DNA from 3 places in the Turicibacter sp. St.80E1 genome. Region 1 is predicted to be linked to each of the others. Evidence: a T-box and tRNA genes for the amino acid it is inferred to sense, from the RefSeq annotation. Region 1 holds a T-box; the other regions hold tRNA genes.

Region 1 (4,394 bases):
CCATATTATGCCCCCATCTAACTTCGTAACTATTATCCTCATTGTAATTTAGGCCAGCTACTATTGTCAATACCTTCCACAGTAACCCTAAATAATAGCAATATTACGTCGTTTAATCAGTTGTTTCGACAACAAAAAGAATCCTATTCCCCCCTTTTATCTCCCACGCATCGCCCCTTATTCGCTAACCTTTTCAAATAAAGTTGTGCCTCGTCCCGCGATTTAAAGACGATAATTGTCTTTTCTAATTTGACAGCTGCTAATTGCTCATACAGATAAGGTAATCTTTTTTGAGGAAAGTCTAAAATGTGTTGTTTAAAATCGGCATCAAACTCCCGTTCAATCCAGGGTAAATCCTCCCGTTGATGGCCAATTCTTGAAGCTGCCCCCAGTAGACAAACCTCTACTGGGTAATCAAGTAAAAACACCGTATCACAAGCTGCTAAGCGCCGTTCGAGGGTCCGACTATAATTTCCATCAATAATCCATTGATCCTTTTGTAATAAGCGTTCTAATTGTTGATCAAATGCCTGTTCCAAAATGTGTGTCCCATCTGAACAATGCCAGATTTGATCTAAATAATAAAGCGGTAAGTCCGTGATTGTACGTAATCGTCTGGCAAATGTACTTTTTCCAGCACCAGGACTTCCAATAATTAATACCTTTTTCATCACCCACATGCACATCCTCTCTTATTTCTCGTTAAACAGTGCCGAGTTAAGTCAAATAATAAAAAAAGAGCACTTTAGTTCAAGTGCTGCTTTCCCTTCTTATTTTTTACGTCCTAATCCCATTTTATGTTCTACTTTTTTAACTTTTTTAAAAGCTAATTGATTAGCTCTTTTTGCCCCCGCATCAAGCACCTCATCAATCACATTCGATTTTAGCAACTCTTTCATGCGTTGTTGGATCGGTTCAAGCTCTGCAACAACAATCTCAGCTAAATCTGACTTAAATTGACCATATCCGCATCCTTCATAACGTGCGACGAGTGATTCAATCGATTCAGAAGTGAAGGCTGAATAGATATCTAATAAATTTGAAATTCCCGGTTTATTTTGACGGTCATAAGCAATAACGCCATCTGAATCAGTCACGGCCGACTTTATTTTTTTACGAATCACATTTGGTTCATCCGTCATTAAAACAAAGTTACGTGGGTTATCATCTGACTTACTCATTTTTTTCGTTGGCTCTTGTAAAGACATGACGCGTGCCCCTCTTTTAGGGATCCACACCTCAGGGACTTTAAACGTTTCACCGAAACGGTTATTAAAGCGTTCTGCTAAATCACGCGTTAATTCCACGTGTTGTTTTTGGTCATCCCCAACAGGGACAAAGTCAACATCATATAATAAAATATCAGCTGCCATTAAAACAGGATACATAAATAATCCAGCACTAATTCCTTGTCCTTTAGCCGTTTGCTTTTGAACCTTATCTTTATATTGCGTCATGCGTTCAAGTTCACCCATTGAGGTATTACATGTTAACATCCAAGCCAATTGTGTGTGTCCTGGGACTTCTGATTGAATAAAGATGGTTGCTTTATTTGGGTCAAGTCCACACGCTAAATAAAGGGCTGTTAACTCTTTAATCCGTTTGCGTAGCTCTAGGCGATCTTGTGGGACTGTAATCGCATGTTGATCAACGATGAAAAATAAACAATCATGCTCATCCTGTAACTCAACGAAATTTTTTAATGCCCCTAAGTAATTTCCAATTGTCAATGTTCCTGACGGTTGAATAGCTGATAAAATTCTTGACATGCTATCGACTCCTTTTCAATATAAATTTCATGTTTTCATTCATTTTCCTGGCCATAAAAAAAGCCCTCTATCTCACGATAGAGGACGATTAAAACCGCGGTACCACCTCATTTAAATAACGATTGTCGTTATTTCACTTCAAACTGTTAACGGTTGTTATCCGGGTTCCCTACTTTTTTTATTCAAGTTCCGCTCCTGAGCCCATTCATTCAAGTTATTTATCGATTCACACCAACCATCGACTCTCTTTAAAATAGGTCTTAAATTACTCTTTCTCAATCAACGCATTCATATTTAGTTTCATTTTATGCAATATTATATCGTTTGTCAATTAAAATGAATAATCATCCTCAAAAAGTTGAACCAATTCTTCGTTACTTAATTGATTAATAAAGGTTTCACCTTCCTGAACGATTGCTTCTGTCAAATCACGTTTTCGTTTTTGTAATTGCTCAATCTTCTCTTCAATCGTATCTTTTACAAATAATTTAAACACTTGAACCTTTTTCTCTTGACCTAATCGGTGGGCACGGTCAGTGGCCTGATTTTGCGCACTCATATTCCACCATGGATCGTAATGAATCACCACATCCGCACCTGTTAAATTTAATCCAGTTCCTCCCGCTTTTAAAGAAATAAGAAAGACGGGCGTGTGGTCGGTGTTAAATTGTTCAGTTAATGCTAACCGCTCACTTGTTTTTGTGGCACCCGTTAACATTAAGTGTTCGATTTCTTTTTGTTGAAGGGCCTTTGACAGAATATCAAGCATCGACGTAAACTGTGAAAAAATTAAAACCTTATGCCCCGTCGCGATACATTCTTCAACTAATTGTAAGCATAACTGCAACTTCGCACTTTCCCCTTTATAATTTTCTAAGTAAAGGGCGGGATCACAGCAAATTTGTCGCAATCTCATGAGTAAGGCTAAAATTTTAATGCGACTTCGCTCGATACCTTGCGTTTTAATTTCACTGTTCATTTCTTCTTTCATTTCGTAAACCATCGCATAATATAAGTCTTTTTGCGTCTTATCCATCTCGCAATAGAGACTCGTTTCAATTTTTTCTGGTAATTCTTTCAGCACGTCCTTTTTCAGACGTCGTAAAATAAAGGGGGCAACCTGTTGATGAATGCGACTCAATAAATTTAAATTTTGATTTTTCATCACCGGAGCCTCATATTTTTTCTTAAATTGCGTATATGTCCCAAAATACCCCGGTAAAATAAAATCAAAAATAGACCATAAGTCAGATAATGAATTCTCAATAGGTGTCCCTGTTAAGGCAAAACGTATCTCAGCCTTAATTTTTTTTACTGCTTTTGAGCTTAGCGTGCTATGGTTCTTAATATAATGGGCCTCATCTAAAATACAGTATCTAAATCTTTGATTTTCATAATGAGAAATATCGCGTCGGATTAAATCATATGACGTAATCACGACATCGACGTTAGCCCCTTGTTCAATCAGTTGCTCTCTAACTTTAGGCGTTCCTTGAACAATGATGGTTTTCAACGTCGGTGCAAATTTATGAATCTCACGTTCCCAGTTGTAAACAAGGGAACTTGGGGCTACAATCAATGCTGGTTTTGTTCCTTTTTCTTGTTCGGATACAAGAACTGAAATGACCTGTAATGTTTTCCCAAGCCCCATATCATCTGCTAAAATTCCTCCCATTTGATACTTAGACAACGTTTTTAACCAACGATAACCTGTCTCTTGATAATGGCGCAGTGTTTTTGCAAGTGATGGCGGAATACAAAACTCTGCATCTTCAACGTGATGAAACTCTTCGACGAGTGCATCAAATGATGTATCGCGTTTAATAGAAAGCGTCGGACTGACCTTCATTAATTGATCTAAATATAGCGCCCGATATTTAGGGATCAAAATTTCTGTTTCATCGAGTTGCCTTTCATCAATGCTTAAATCATCCATAAAAGACGCTAATTTTTCAACATAGTCGTTTTTTAAATTAATAAATGATCCATCTTTTAGACGGAAATATTTTTTATTTTGGCGATAAGAAGCAAGGATTTTTTTATATTCAGCGGCCGAAAATTCTAAGTCATCAAAATTTAAACTGAGCCAATCGTTTTTAAGACGAATTCCTACGGAAAAACTCTTCGGTTCCTGAATCTTAATCGCTTTAAAACTTTCAGATGCATAAACACTCCCTATTTTTTTTAACTCATCAATCCCATCTTGTAAAAAAGAATAAATGAGTTCCTCATCTTCTAGTGCATAGGCATTCGAGGTTCCCTTCTTAAATTGATACTGTTCCACCATTGCTAAAGCCTGTGTTTCCTTTAACGCATCTCGCAAAATGGCCCCTGTTGACGCAGTAGTTTCATGAACCTTGATTATCGTTTCACCATAGCAAAAATGGACATCTAATCCAATCCCCCCGCGTTTTAACGAATCCAGATAAAATTTAACCTCTAGGGGATAAACTTTAAACGTTTCATACAGTAAATCTAATGATGTATCTTTAATATACTCTTTAATATTTGGAACAACGAGTGATAAAAAGCGCGACATGTGAGCCTCGTTCATTTGCAATTCATAATGAGAAGACTGCGTCAATGTCCTTAAAATAGGAAATATTTTTTTAACAAACGCCTCAC
Region 2 (4,394 bases), 1.0 Mb from region 1:
TGAGCTGGTCAGGGGACAGTGTCAGGTGGGCAGTTTGACTGGGGCGGTCGCCTCCCAAAGAGTAACGGAGGCGCCCAAAGGTTCCCTCAGAATGGTTGGAAATCATTCGAAGAGTGTAAAGGCAGAAGGGAGCTTGACTGCGAGACCAACAAGTCGAGCAGGGACGAAAGTCGGGCTTAGTGATCCGGCGGTACCGAATGGAAGGGCCGTCGCTCAACGGATAAAAGCTACCCCGGGGATAACAGGCTGATCTCCCCCAAGAGTTCACATCGACGGGGAGGTTTGGCACCTCGATGTCGGCTCATCGCATCCTGGGGCTGTAGTCGGTCCCAAGGGTTGGGCTGTTCGCCCATTAAAGCGGTACGCGAGCTGGGTTCAGAACGTCGTGAGACAGTTCGGTCCCTATCCGTCGTGGGCGTAGGAAATTTGAGAGGAGCTGTCCTTAGTACGAGAGGACCGGGATGGACACACCGCTGGTGTACCAGTTGTTCTGCCAGGAGCATAGCTGGGTAGCTACGTGTGGAAGGGATAAACGCTGAAAGCATCTAAGCGTGAAGCCCCCCTCAAGATGAGATTTCCCATTCGAAAGAAGTAAGATCCCTTGAAGACGACGAGGTAGATAGGTCAGGAGTGGAAGTTTGGTGACAGATGAAGCGGACTGATACTAATCGATCGAGGACTTAACTAAATAGGAAAGGCAAAAACGAGCGGTTATCACAGGCAGAAAGTGAAAAGAACTGAGGAATCACGAAGGTGATGAACAGTTATTGAACTTTACCACTGTGATGCGAGAGTTGCCGGACAAGAAGAAGTAAGCAGAAGATATCTAGTTTTGTGAGATTGATGAAATCTGACAGAAGGTCTAGTGATAAGGGCAAGGAGGGCACACCTGTTCCCATACCGAACACAGAAGTTAAGCTCCTTAGCGCCGAGGGTAGTACGCAAGTGCGAGAGTAGGACGTCGCTAGGCCATAAATAAAAAGCCTCAATAGCTCAGTTGGTTAGAGCACTTGACTGTTAATCAAGGGGTCCTAGGTTCGAGTCCTAGTTGGGGCGCCATTAAAAAATGGCCCGTTGGTGAAGCGGTTTAACACACATGCCTTTCACGCATGCATACACGGGTTCGAATCCCGTACGGGTCACCATTAAAGATAAAAGTGGAGGATTAGCTCAGCTGGGAGAGCATCTGCCTTACAAGCAGAGGGTCGGCGGTTCGAGCCCGTCATCCTCCACCATAAAGAGCCGGAATAGCTCAATTGGTAGAGCAACTGACTTGTAATCAGTAGGTTGCGGGTTCAAGTCCTGCTTCCGGCACCATTATAAATAGGGGTGTAGTTTAACGGTAGAACAGCGGTCTCCAAAACCGTTAGTGTGGGTTCGATTCCTGTCACCCCTGCCATGGCGATTGTGGCGAAGTGGTTAACGCATCGGATTGTGGCTCCGACATTCGTGGGTTCGATTCCCATCAGTCGCCCCATATCTTATATGATTAGGCGCCATAGCCAAGTGGTAAGGCGTGGGACTGCAACTCCCTGATCATCGGTTCAAATCCGATTGGCGCCTCCAATTAGATAGTAATGTGCCTGGGTGGCGGAACTGGTAGACGCACAGGACTTAAAATCCTGCGGGTGGTGACACCCGTGCCGGTTCGATTCCGGCCCTAGGCACCAATTTAATAAAGAGCCGGAATAGCTCAATTGGTAGAGCAACTGACTTGTAATCAGTAGGTTGCGGGTTCAAGTCCTGCTTCCGGCACCATATAATAAAAGAATACGGTGGGGTAGCGAAGTGGCTAAACGCGGCGGACTGTAAATCCGCTCTCTGAGAGTTCGGCGGTTCGAATCCGTCCCCCACCACCACTTAAGAATGGGCTATAGCCAAGCGGTAAGGCAACGGACTTTGACTCCGTCATGCGCTGGTTCGAATCCAGCTAGCCCAGCCAATGATGTCCTGCTAGCTCAGTTGGTAGAGCATCTGACTTTTAATCAGAGGGTCAGAGGTTCGAGTCCTCTGCAGGACACCATTTTTTTAACTGAAAAAGAGTACATAAAGCATAGATAAAAAGCCTGGGTGGCGGAACTGGTAGACGCACAGGACTTAAAATCCTGCGGGTGGTGACACCCGTGCCGGTTCGATTCCGGCCCTAGGCACCAACTAAATAGCGCCCATAGCTCAATTGGATAGAGCGTTTGACTACGGATCAAAAGGTTAGGGGTTCGACTCCTCTTGGGCGCGCCATAAAAAACGGGAAGTGGCTCAGCTTGGTAGAGCACCTGGTTTGGGACCAGGGGGTCGCAGGTTCGAATCCTGTCTTCCCGACCATTAAAAAAGAAAAAGAGAATGGGGACTTAGCTCAGCTGGGAGAGCGCCTGCCTTGCACGCAGGAGGTCAGGGGTTCGATCCCCCTAGTCTCCACCAAAAAGAATTGATCTTTGAAAACTAGATATCTTCTGAAGAAGAAAAGTTAAGTAATAAAGGGCGCACGGAGGATGCCTAGGCACTAGGAGTCGAAGAAGGACGCGACAAACGGCGAAACGCCTCGGGGAGCTGTAAGTAAGCAAAGAGCCGGGGATATCCGAATGGGGAAACCCGCTAGTGGTCATACGCTAGCACCGTATGGTGAATCAATAGCCATAGAGGAGACAGACCCAGGGAACTGAAACATCTAAGTACCTGGAGGAAAAGAAAGAAACATCGATTCCCCAAGTAGCGGCGAGCGAACAGGGAGGAGCCCAAACCGGAGTAATCCGGGGTAGAAGGACCTTCAGAAATGACTGAACATGATAGCCGAATGGTCTGGGAAGGCCAACCGGAGAGGGTGAGAGTCCCGTAGGTGAAATTGTGTGAAGCAGGGAAGGGATCCTGAGTACGGCGGGACACGAGAAATCCCGTCGGAAGCAACGAGGACCATCTCGTAAGGCTAAATACTACCTAGTGACCGATAGTGAACCAGTACCGTGAGGGAAAGGTGAAAAGAACCCCGGAAGGGGAGTGAAAGAGAACCTGAAACCGTGTGCCTACAACTAGTCAGAGCCCGTTAAAGGGTGATGGCGTGCCTTTTGTAGAATGAACCGGCGAGTTACGATATCGTGCAAGGTTAAGTTGAAGAGACGGAGCCGAAGCGAAAGCGAGTCTGAATAGGGCGAGGAGTACGATGTTGTAGACCCGAAACCGTGTGAGCTAGCCATGAGCAGGCTGAAGGTCAGGTAACACTGACTGGAGGGCCGAACCAGGGCACGTTGAAAAGTGCTTGGATGACTTGTGGCTAGGGGTGAAATTCCAATCGAACACGGATATAGCTGGTTCTCTCCGAAATAGCTTTAGGGCTAGCCTCGATAAGAGTCTACTGGAGGTAGAGCACTGAATGGGTGATGGCCCCACCTCGGGGTACTGATCTCAATCAAACTCCGAATGCCAGATAGATATAATCGGGAGTCAGACTGTGGGTGATAAGGTCCATGGTCAAAAGGGAAAGAGCCCAGACCGCCAGCTAAGGCCCCCAAGTGTCCGTTAAGTGGAAAAGGATGTGGAGATGCACAGACAACTAGGAGGTTGGCTTAGAAGCAGCCATCCTTTAAAGAGTGCGTAATAGCTCACTAGTCGAGTGACTCTGCGCCGAAAATGTACCGGGGCTAAACGGACCGCCGAAGCTGCGGATTGACACGAAGTGTCAGTGGTAGGAGAGCGTTCTAACAGCGGAGAAGCAGTACCGGAAGGAGCTGTGGAGCGGTTAGAAGTGAGAATGCCGGTGTGAGTAGCGAAAGATAGGTGAGAATCCTATCCATCGAAAGCCTAAGGTTTCCAGGGGAAGGCTCGTCCGCCCTGGGTAAGTCGGGACCTAAGGTGAGGCCGAAAGGCGTAGCCGATGGACAACAGGTAGAGATTCCTGTACCACTTAATAAACTGAAGGAGTGACGGAGAAGGCTAAGTTGAGCGTGTGAATGGATTCACGTGTAAGCAGTGAGGTGGTCATGTAGGCAAATCCGCATGGCGAAACATTGAGCTGTGATGCCGAAAGCCCGCAAGGGTGAAGTCAGCTGATGTCACGCTTCCAAGAAAAGCTTCTAGGGATAATTTATTAGGTGCCCGTACCGATAACCGACACAGGTAGGCGAGGAGAGAATCCTAAGATGAGCGAGAGAACTCTTGTTAAGGAACTCGGCAAAATGACCCCGTAACTTCGGGAGAAGGGGTGCTTGTGAAAGCAAGCCGCAGTGAAAAGGCCCAGGCGACTGTTTATCAAAAACACAGGTCTCTGCTAAACCGCAAGGTGATGTATAGGGGCTGACGCCTGCCCGGTGCTGGAAGGTTAAGAGGAGAGGTTAGCGCAAGCGAAGCTTTGAATTGAAGCCCCAGTAAACGGCGGCCGTAACTATAACGGTCCTAAGGTAGCG
Region 3 (4,394 bases), 560 kb from region 1:
AACGATGAGAAATAGTTGCACAATCTCCTGCGGCATAAATGCCCTGTACTGAAGTACGCCCTTCCTCATCAATAATAATTGCTCCATTTGCCGTCATCTCAAGGCCACTATCCTTTAAAAAGGTTGTATTAGGACGAACACCCGTTGTTAAAACAACTAAATCAATATCAAATATTCCATCAGTTGACACAACTTTTTGCACCTGAGTGTCGCCGATTAACTCAGTAACCGTATTATTCAAGTGTAAGTGAACGCCTTGCTGTCTTAATTCTTCTTCTAAAATATCTGTAACTTCCTTATCAAATGTATCAACAAGTACGCGGTCATTTAATTGAAATACGTGTATCTCTTTCCCGTATTGCTTAGCTGCCTCAACAACCTCTAAACCAATAAATCCTGCTCCAACAATCGCAATACGTTTTAAAGCCTCATTAGTCATCATATTTTTTAAAGCTAGACCATCTTCCATACTTTTTAAGGTGAAAACATTCCCTACATGAACATTTTTTATCGGAGGAATAATAGCGCTCGCACCTGTTGCAATCATCAATTGATCATAATGATCTGTAAAGATCTCTTCAGTTAATAAATTTTTAACCGATACCGTTTGATTCATCGTATTAATAGACAAAACCTCATGTTCTGTATTAACCGAAATACCTGAAGCATTAAACTGTTCTGCTGTTCGAGCAATCATCTTATTTGAATCCTCAAAAAAGTTTCCAACAAAATAAGGTAATCCGCAAGCCCCAAACGAAACATGCTTAGATTTTTCATACACAACAACGTCGGCTTCCTTATTCGCACGTTTTAACTTTGCAGCCGCGCTCATCCCAGCAGCAACACCACCGATTATAATCACTTTCATAATAAACCTCCCTGAATCAATATCACTGGCAGTTCAACTATTATATATGATTTTTAATAAAAAAAACACCCCGAAGGATGTTAAAATCATATTGGAGCGGGTGAAGAGAATCGAACTCTCACAGTCAGCTTGGAAGGCTGAAGTTCTACCATTAAACTACACCCGCATACTGGGGCGACTGATGGGAATCGAACCCACGAATGTCGGAGCCACAATCCGATGCGTTAACCACTTCGCCACAATCGCCATGGCAGGGGTGACAGGAATCGAACCCACACTAACGGTTTTGGAGACCGCTGTTCTACCGTTAAACTACACCCCTATTATTTAAATATGGTGCCGGAAGCAGGACTTGAACCCGCAACCTACTGATTACAAGTCAGTTGCTCTACCAATTGAGCTATTCCGGCTTTTTATGGCGCCCCAACTAGGACTCGAACCTAGGACCCCTTGATTAACAGTCAAGTGCTCTAACCAACTGAGCTATTGAGGCTTTTTTGTTGCCCAGCAACGTCCTACTCTCGCACTTTCGTACTACCATCGGCGCTAAGAAGCTTAACTTCTGTGTTCGGTATGGGAACAGGTGTGACCTTCTTGCTATCATTACTGGACCTTTTTTGGTGCCTAGGGCCGGAATCGAACCGGCACGGGTGTCACCACCCGCAGGATTTTAAGTCCTGTGCGTCTACCAGTTCCGCCACCCAGGCATTTCATTATTTCAGGCACGCGCCTTTTTTCAAAATGGTGTCCTGCAGAGGACTCGAACCTCTGACCCTCTGATTAAAAGTCAGATGCTCTACCAACTGAGCTAGCAGGACATCATTGGCTGGGCTAGCTGGATTCGAACCAGCGCATGACGGAGTCAAAGTCCGTTGCCTTACCGCTTGGCTATAGCCCATTCTTAAATGGTGGCTTGGGACGGAATCGAACCGCCGACACAAGGATTTTCAGTCCTTTGCTCTACCGACTGAGCTACCAAGCCTTTTATTTAAATGGCGGTCCAGACGGGAATCGAACCCGCGATCTCCTGCGTGACAGGCAGGCATGTTAACCGCTACACCACTGGACCTTTTGGTTGCGGGGACAGGACTTGAACCTGCGACCTTCGGGTTATGAGCCCGACGAGCTACCAACTGCTCCACCCCGCGATGTTTATTTATTTTAATATGGCGGAGGAAGAGGGATTCGAACCCCCGCGACGCTTTCACGCCCTGTCGGTTTTCAAGACCGATCCCTTCAGCCGGACTTGGGTATTCCTCCATTTTTCCATATTTATTTTGGTAGCGGAGGAGGGACTCGAACCCACAACCTCACGGGTATGAACCGTACGCTCTAGCCAGTTGAGCTACTCCGCCTTCATTTTATATTAATTTTTCAAATATAATCTTTCTAAAAGATAATATTTTATGGCGCCCCAACTAGGACTCGAACCTAGGACCCCTTGATTAACAGTCAAGTGCTCTAACCAACTGAGCTATTGAGGCTTTTTTTATTGCCCAGCAACGTCCTACTCTCGCACTTTCGTACTACAATCGGCGCTAAGAAGCTTAACTTCTGTGTTCGGTATGGGAACAGGTGTGACCTTCTTGCTATCATTACTGGACCTTTTTGGTGCCTAGGGCCGGAATCGAACCGGCACGGGTGTCACCACCCGCAGGATTTTAAGTCCTGTGCGTCTACCAGTTCCGCCACCCAGGCATTTCATTATTTCAGGCACGCGCCTTTTTTTAAAATGGTGTCCTGCAGAGGACTCGAACCTCTGACCCTCTGATTAAAAGTCAGATGCTCTACCAACTGAGCTAGCAGGACATCATTGGCTGGGCTAGCTGGATTTGAACCAGCGCATGACGGAGTCAAAGTCCGTTGCCTTACCGCTTGGCTATAGCCCATTCTTAAGTGGTGGTGGGGGACGGATTCGAACCGCCGAACTCTCAGAGAGCGGATTTACAGTCCGCCGCGTTTAGCCACTTCGCTACCCCACCGTATTCTTTTGTTATATGGTGCCGGAAGCAGGACTTGAACCCGCAACCTACTGATTACAAGTCAGTTGCTCTACCAATTGAGCTATTCCGGCTCTTTATGGTGGAGGATGACGGGCTCGAACCGCCGACCCTCTGCTTGTAAGGCAGATGCTCTCCCAGCTGAGCTAATCCTCCACTTTTATTTTTAATGGTGACCCGTACGGGATTCGAACCCGTGTATGCATGCGTGAAAGGCATGTGTGTTAAACCGCTTCACCAACGGGCCTTTTCGACTTTTTTATTTTATCACGATTCAAACCCTATGTCAAAAAGTTTTTTTGTTTTTTTTATTTTTTCAGTCTCTTTTACTCTATCCAACCTTCCTTTCCTATTAAAGCCTCAATGGAATGTTTCACGTGATAAATAGGTTGAGCATAAAAAGTCTATAATCTGATTTCACAAGATCCCTGAGTTTTATTTAAATGGGATTCATTAAGCGTAAATATCGTATCCATGCTATTGAACAAGTATCCTTAACAGATAATCAATCATTAATAGTCTTCTCACGTTATCCTCGATTGGAAAACCTTATAACCGTTCACTTCAATAATATAACGTCTTCTCCCCTTCTAAATAATAAGTACCACGTATAAAAAAAATCTATAACCATCCTAAAACGAAAATTTCTAATATCCTTCATCTATTCTACTCTCCTTAAGTGAAATATGACCTATCCATTTCAGAAACCTAAAGTTAATAGCGCATCATTTGAAGTAATGATAACCGCTTAATAAGTCTATTCTTGTCTATTAAACCAACCTATCCCCCACTTCTCTTTAATAAATGTGCCTCTTTCCGTCATCCGCTTTTACATGTGGGTACCAAAACATATGACACACATTTAATAAAAAACATGGACCTTTTTTAAAAGTTCAAAAATTACTTTTCGCACCAAGCTTATTTAATCTAGATATATCTACTAAACCTATTACTTTCTTTTTATTACGATTTACACTCAAATTGGCGTATTTAATTTTAAACTAGTCTTCAATAAGCATTCAGAAAGTTTTTTTACCCTCATTGACTATATTTAAATAGAAACCTTAATTTAATGATACATATAGGGCGAAAGAATAAGATAGATGCAAAAAAAAACACCCCGAAGGATGTTAAAATTCATATTGGAGCGGGTGAAGAGAATCGAACTCTCACAGTCAGCTTGGAAGGCTGAAGTTCTACCATTAAACTACACCCGCATACTGGGGCGACTGATGGGAATCGAACCCACGAATGTCGGAGCCACAATCCGATGCGTTAACCACTTCGCCACAATCGCCATATGGTGCCGGAAGCAGGACTTGAACCCGCAACCTACTGATTACAAGTCAGTTGCTCTACCAATTGAGCTATTCCGGCTCTTTATGGTGGAGGATGACGGGCTCGAACCGCCGACCCTCTGCTTGTAAGGCAGATGCTCTCCCAGCTGAGCTAATCCTCCACTTTTATTTTTAATGGTGACCCGTACGGGATTCGAACCCGTGTATGCATGCGTGAAAGGCATGTGT

What was found. The T-box of region 1 lies ahead of trpS (tryptophan--tRNA ligase). A T-box ahead of a tRNA ligase gene usually reads a tRNA of that ligase, here a tRNA-Trp.
Region 2: it encodes a tRNA-Trp, which carries the amino acid that the T-box ahead of trpS (tryptophan--tRNA ligase) is inferred to sense. The anticodon was not compared.
Region 3: it encodes a tRNA-Trp, which carries the amino acid that the T-box ahead of trpS (tryptophan--tRNA ligase) is inferred to sense. The anticodon was not compared.

Annotation. Positions count from the first base shown of each region.
Region 1 covers NZ_AP039386.1:1,266,460-1,270,853, forward strand. The annotation lists gene AC6I0I_RS06125 (DJ-1/PfpI family protein) at 1-4, opposite strand, end outside; gene AC6I0I_RS06130 (P-loop NTPase family protein) at 144-674, opposite strand; gene trpS (tryptophan--tRNA ligase) at 771-1,769, opposite strand; T-box leader at 1,847-2,061, opposite strand; gene AC6I0I_RS06140 (DEAD/DEAH box helicase) at 2,101-4,394, opposite strand, start outside.
Region 2 covers NZ_AP039386.1:2,310,357-2,314,750, reverse strand. The annotation lists rRNA gene AC6I0I_RS11190 (23S ribosomal RNA) at 1-688, shown strand, start outside; rRNA gene rrf (5S ribosomal RNA) at 862-970, shown strand; tRNA gene AC6I0I_RS11180 (tRNA-Asn) at 983-1,059, shown strand; tRNA gene AC6I0I_RS11175 (tRNA-Glu) at 1,069-1,145, shown strand; tRNA gene AC6I0I_RS11170 (tRNA-Val) at 1,160-1,235, shown strand; tRNA gene AC6I0I_RS11165 (tRNA-Thr) at 1,242-1,317, shown strand; tRNA gene AC6I0I_RS11160 (tRNA-Trp) at 1,326-1,399, shown strand; tRNA gene AC6I0I_RS11155 (tRNA-His) at 1,402-1,477, shown strand; tRNA gene AC6I0I_RS11150 (tRNA-Cys) at 1,493-1,566, shown strand; tRNA gene AC6I0I_RS11145 (tRNA-Leu) at 1,582-1,670, shown strand; tRNA gene AC6I0I_RS11140 (tRNA-Thr) at 1,683-1,758, shown strand; tRNA gene AC6I0I_RS11135 (tRNA-Tyr) at 1,775-1,859, shown strand; tRNA gene AC6I0I_RS11130 (tRNA-Gln) at 1,868-1,942, shown strand; tRNA gene AC6I0I_RS11125 (tRNA-Lys) at 1,948-2,023, shown strand; tRNA gene AC6I0I_RS11120 (tRNA-Leu) at 2,065-2,153, shown strand; tRNA gene AC6I0I_RS11115 (tRNA-Arg) at 2,162-2,238, shown strand; tRNA gene AC6I0I_RS11110 (tRNA-Pro) at 2,246-2,322, shown strand; tRNA gene AC6I0I_RS11105 (tRNA-Ala) at 2,343-2,418, shown strand; rRNA gene AC6I0I_RS11100 (23S ribosomal RNA) at 2,463-4,394, shown strand, end outside.
Region 3 covers NZ_AP039386.1:703,899-708,292, reverse strand. The annotation lists gene AC6I0I_RS03545 (CoA-disulfide reductase) at 1-868, opposite strand, end outside; tRNA gene AC6I0I_RS03540 (tRNA-Gly) at 961-1,034, opposite strand; tRNA gene AC6I0I_RS03535 (tRNA-His) at 1,039-1,114, opposite strand; tRNA gene AC6I0I_RS03530 (tRNA-Trp) at 1,117-1,190, opposite strand; tRNA gene AC6I0I_RS03525 (tRNA-Thr) at 1,203-1,278, opposite strand; tRNA gene AC6I0I_RS03520 (tRNA-Asn) at 1,285-1,361, opposite strand; rRNA gene rrf (5S ribosomal RNA) at 1,371-1,479, opposite strand; tRNA gene AC6I0I_RS03510 (tRNA-Leu) at 1,487-1,575, opposite strand; tRNA gene AC6I0I_RS03505 (tRNA-Lys) at 1,611-1,686, opposite strand; tRNA gene AC6I0I_RS03500 (tRNA-Gln) at 1,692-1,766, opposite strand; tRNA gene AC6I0I_RS03495 (tRNA-Phe) at 1,775-1,850, opposite strand; tRNA gene AC6I0I_RS03490 (tRNA-Asp) at 1,862-1,937, opposite strand; tRNA gene AC6I0I_RS03485 (tRNA-Met) at 1,941-2,016, opposite strand; tRNA gene AC6I0I_RS03480 (tRNA-Ser) at 2,036-2,128, opposite strand; tRNA gene AC6I0I_RS03475 (tRNA-Met) at 2,147-2,223, opposite strand; tRNA gene AC6I0I_RS03470 (tRNA-Asn) at 2,276-2,352, opposite strand; rRNA gene rrf (5S ribosomal RNA) at 2,363-2,471, opposite strand; tRNA gene AC6I0I_RS03460 (tRNA-Leu) at 2,478-2,566, opposite strand; tRNA gene AC6I0I_RS03455 (tRNA-Lys) at 2,602-2,677, opposite strand; tRNA gene AC6I0I_RS03450 (tRNA-Gln) at 2,683-2,757, opposite strand; tRNA gene AC6I0I_RS03445 (tRNA-Tyr) at 2,766-2,850, opposite strand; tRNA gene AC6I0I_RS03440 (tRNA-Thr) at 2,867-2,942, opposite strand; tRNA gene AC6I0I_RS03435 (tRNA-Val) at 2,949-3,024, opposite strand; tRNA gene AC6I0I_RS03430 (tRNA-Glu) at 3,039-3,115, opposite strand; tRNA gene AC6I0I_RS03425 (tRNA-Gly) at 4,012-4,085, opposite strand; tRNA gene AC6I0I_RS03420 (tRNA-His) at 4,090-4,165, opposite strand; tRNA gene AC6I0I_RS03415 (tRNA-Thr) at 4,170-4,245, opposite strand; tRNA gene AC6I0I_RS03410 (tRNA-Val) at 4,252-4,327, opposite strand; tRNA gene AC6I0I_RS03405 (tRNA-Glu) at 4,342-4,394, opposite strand, start outside.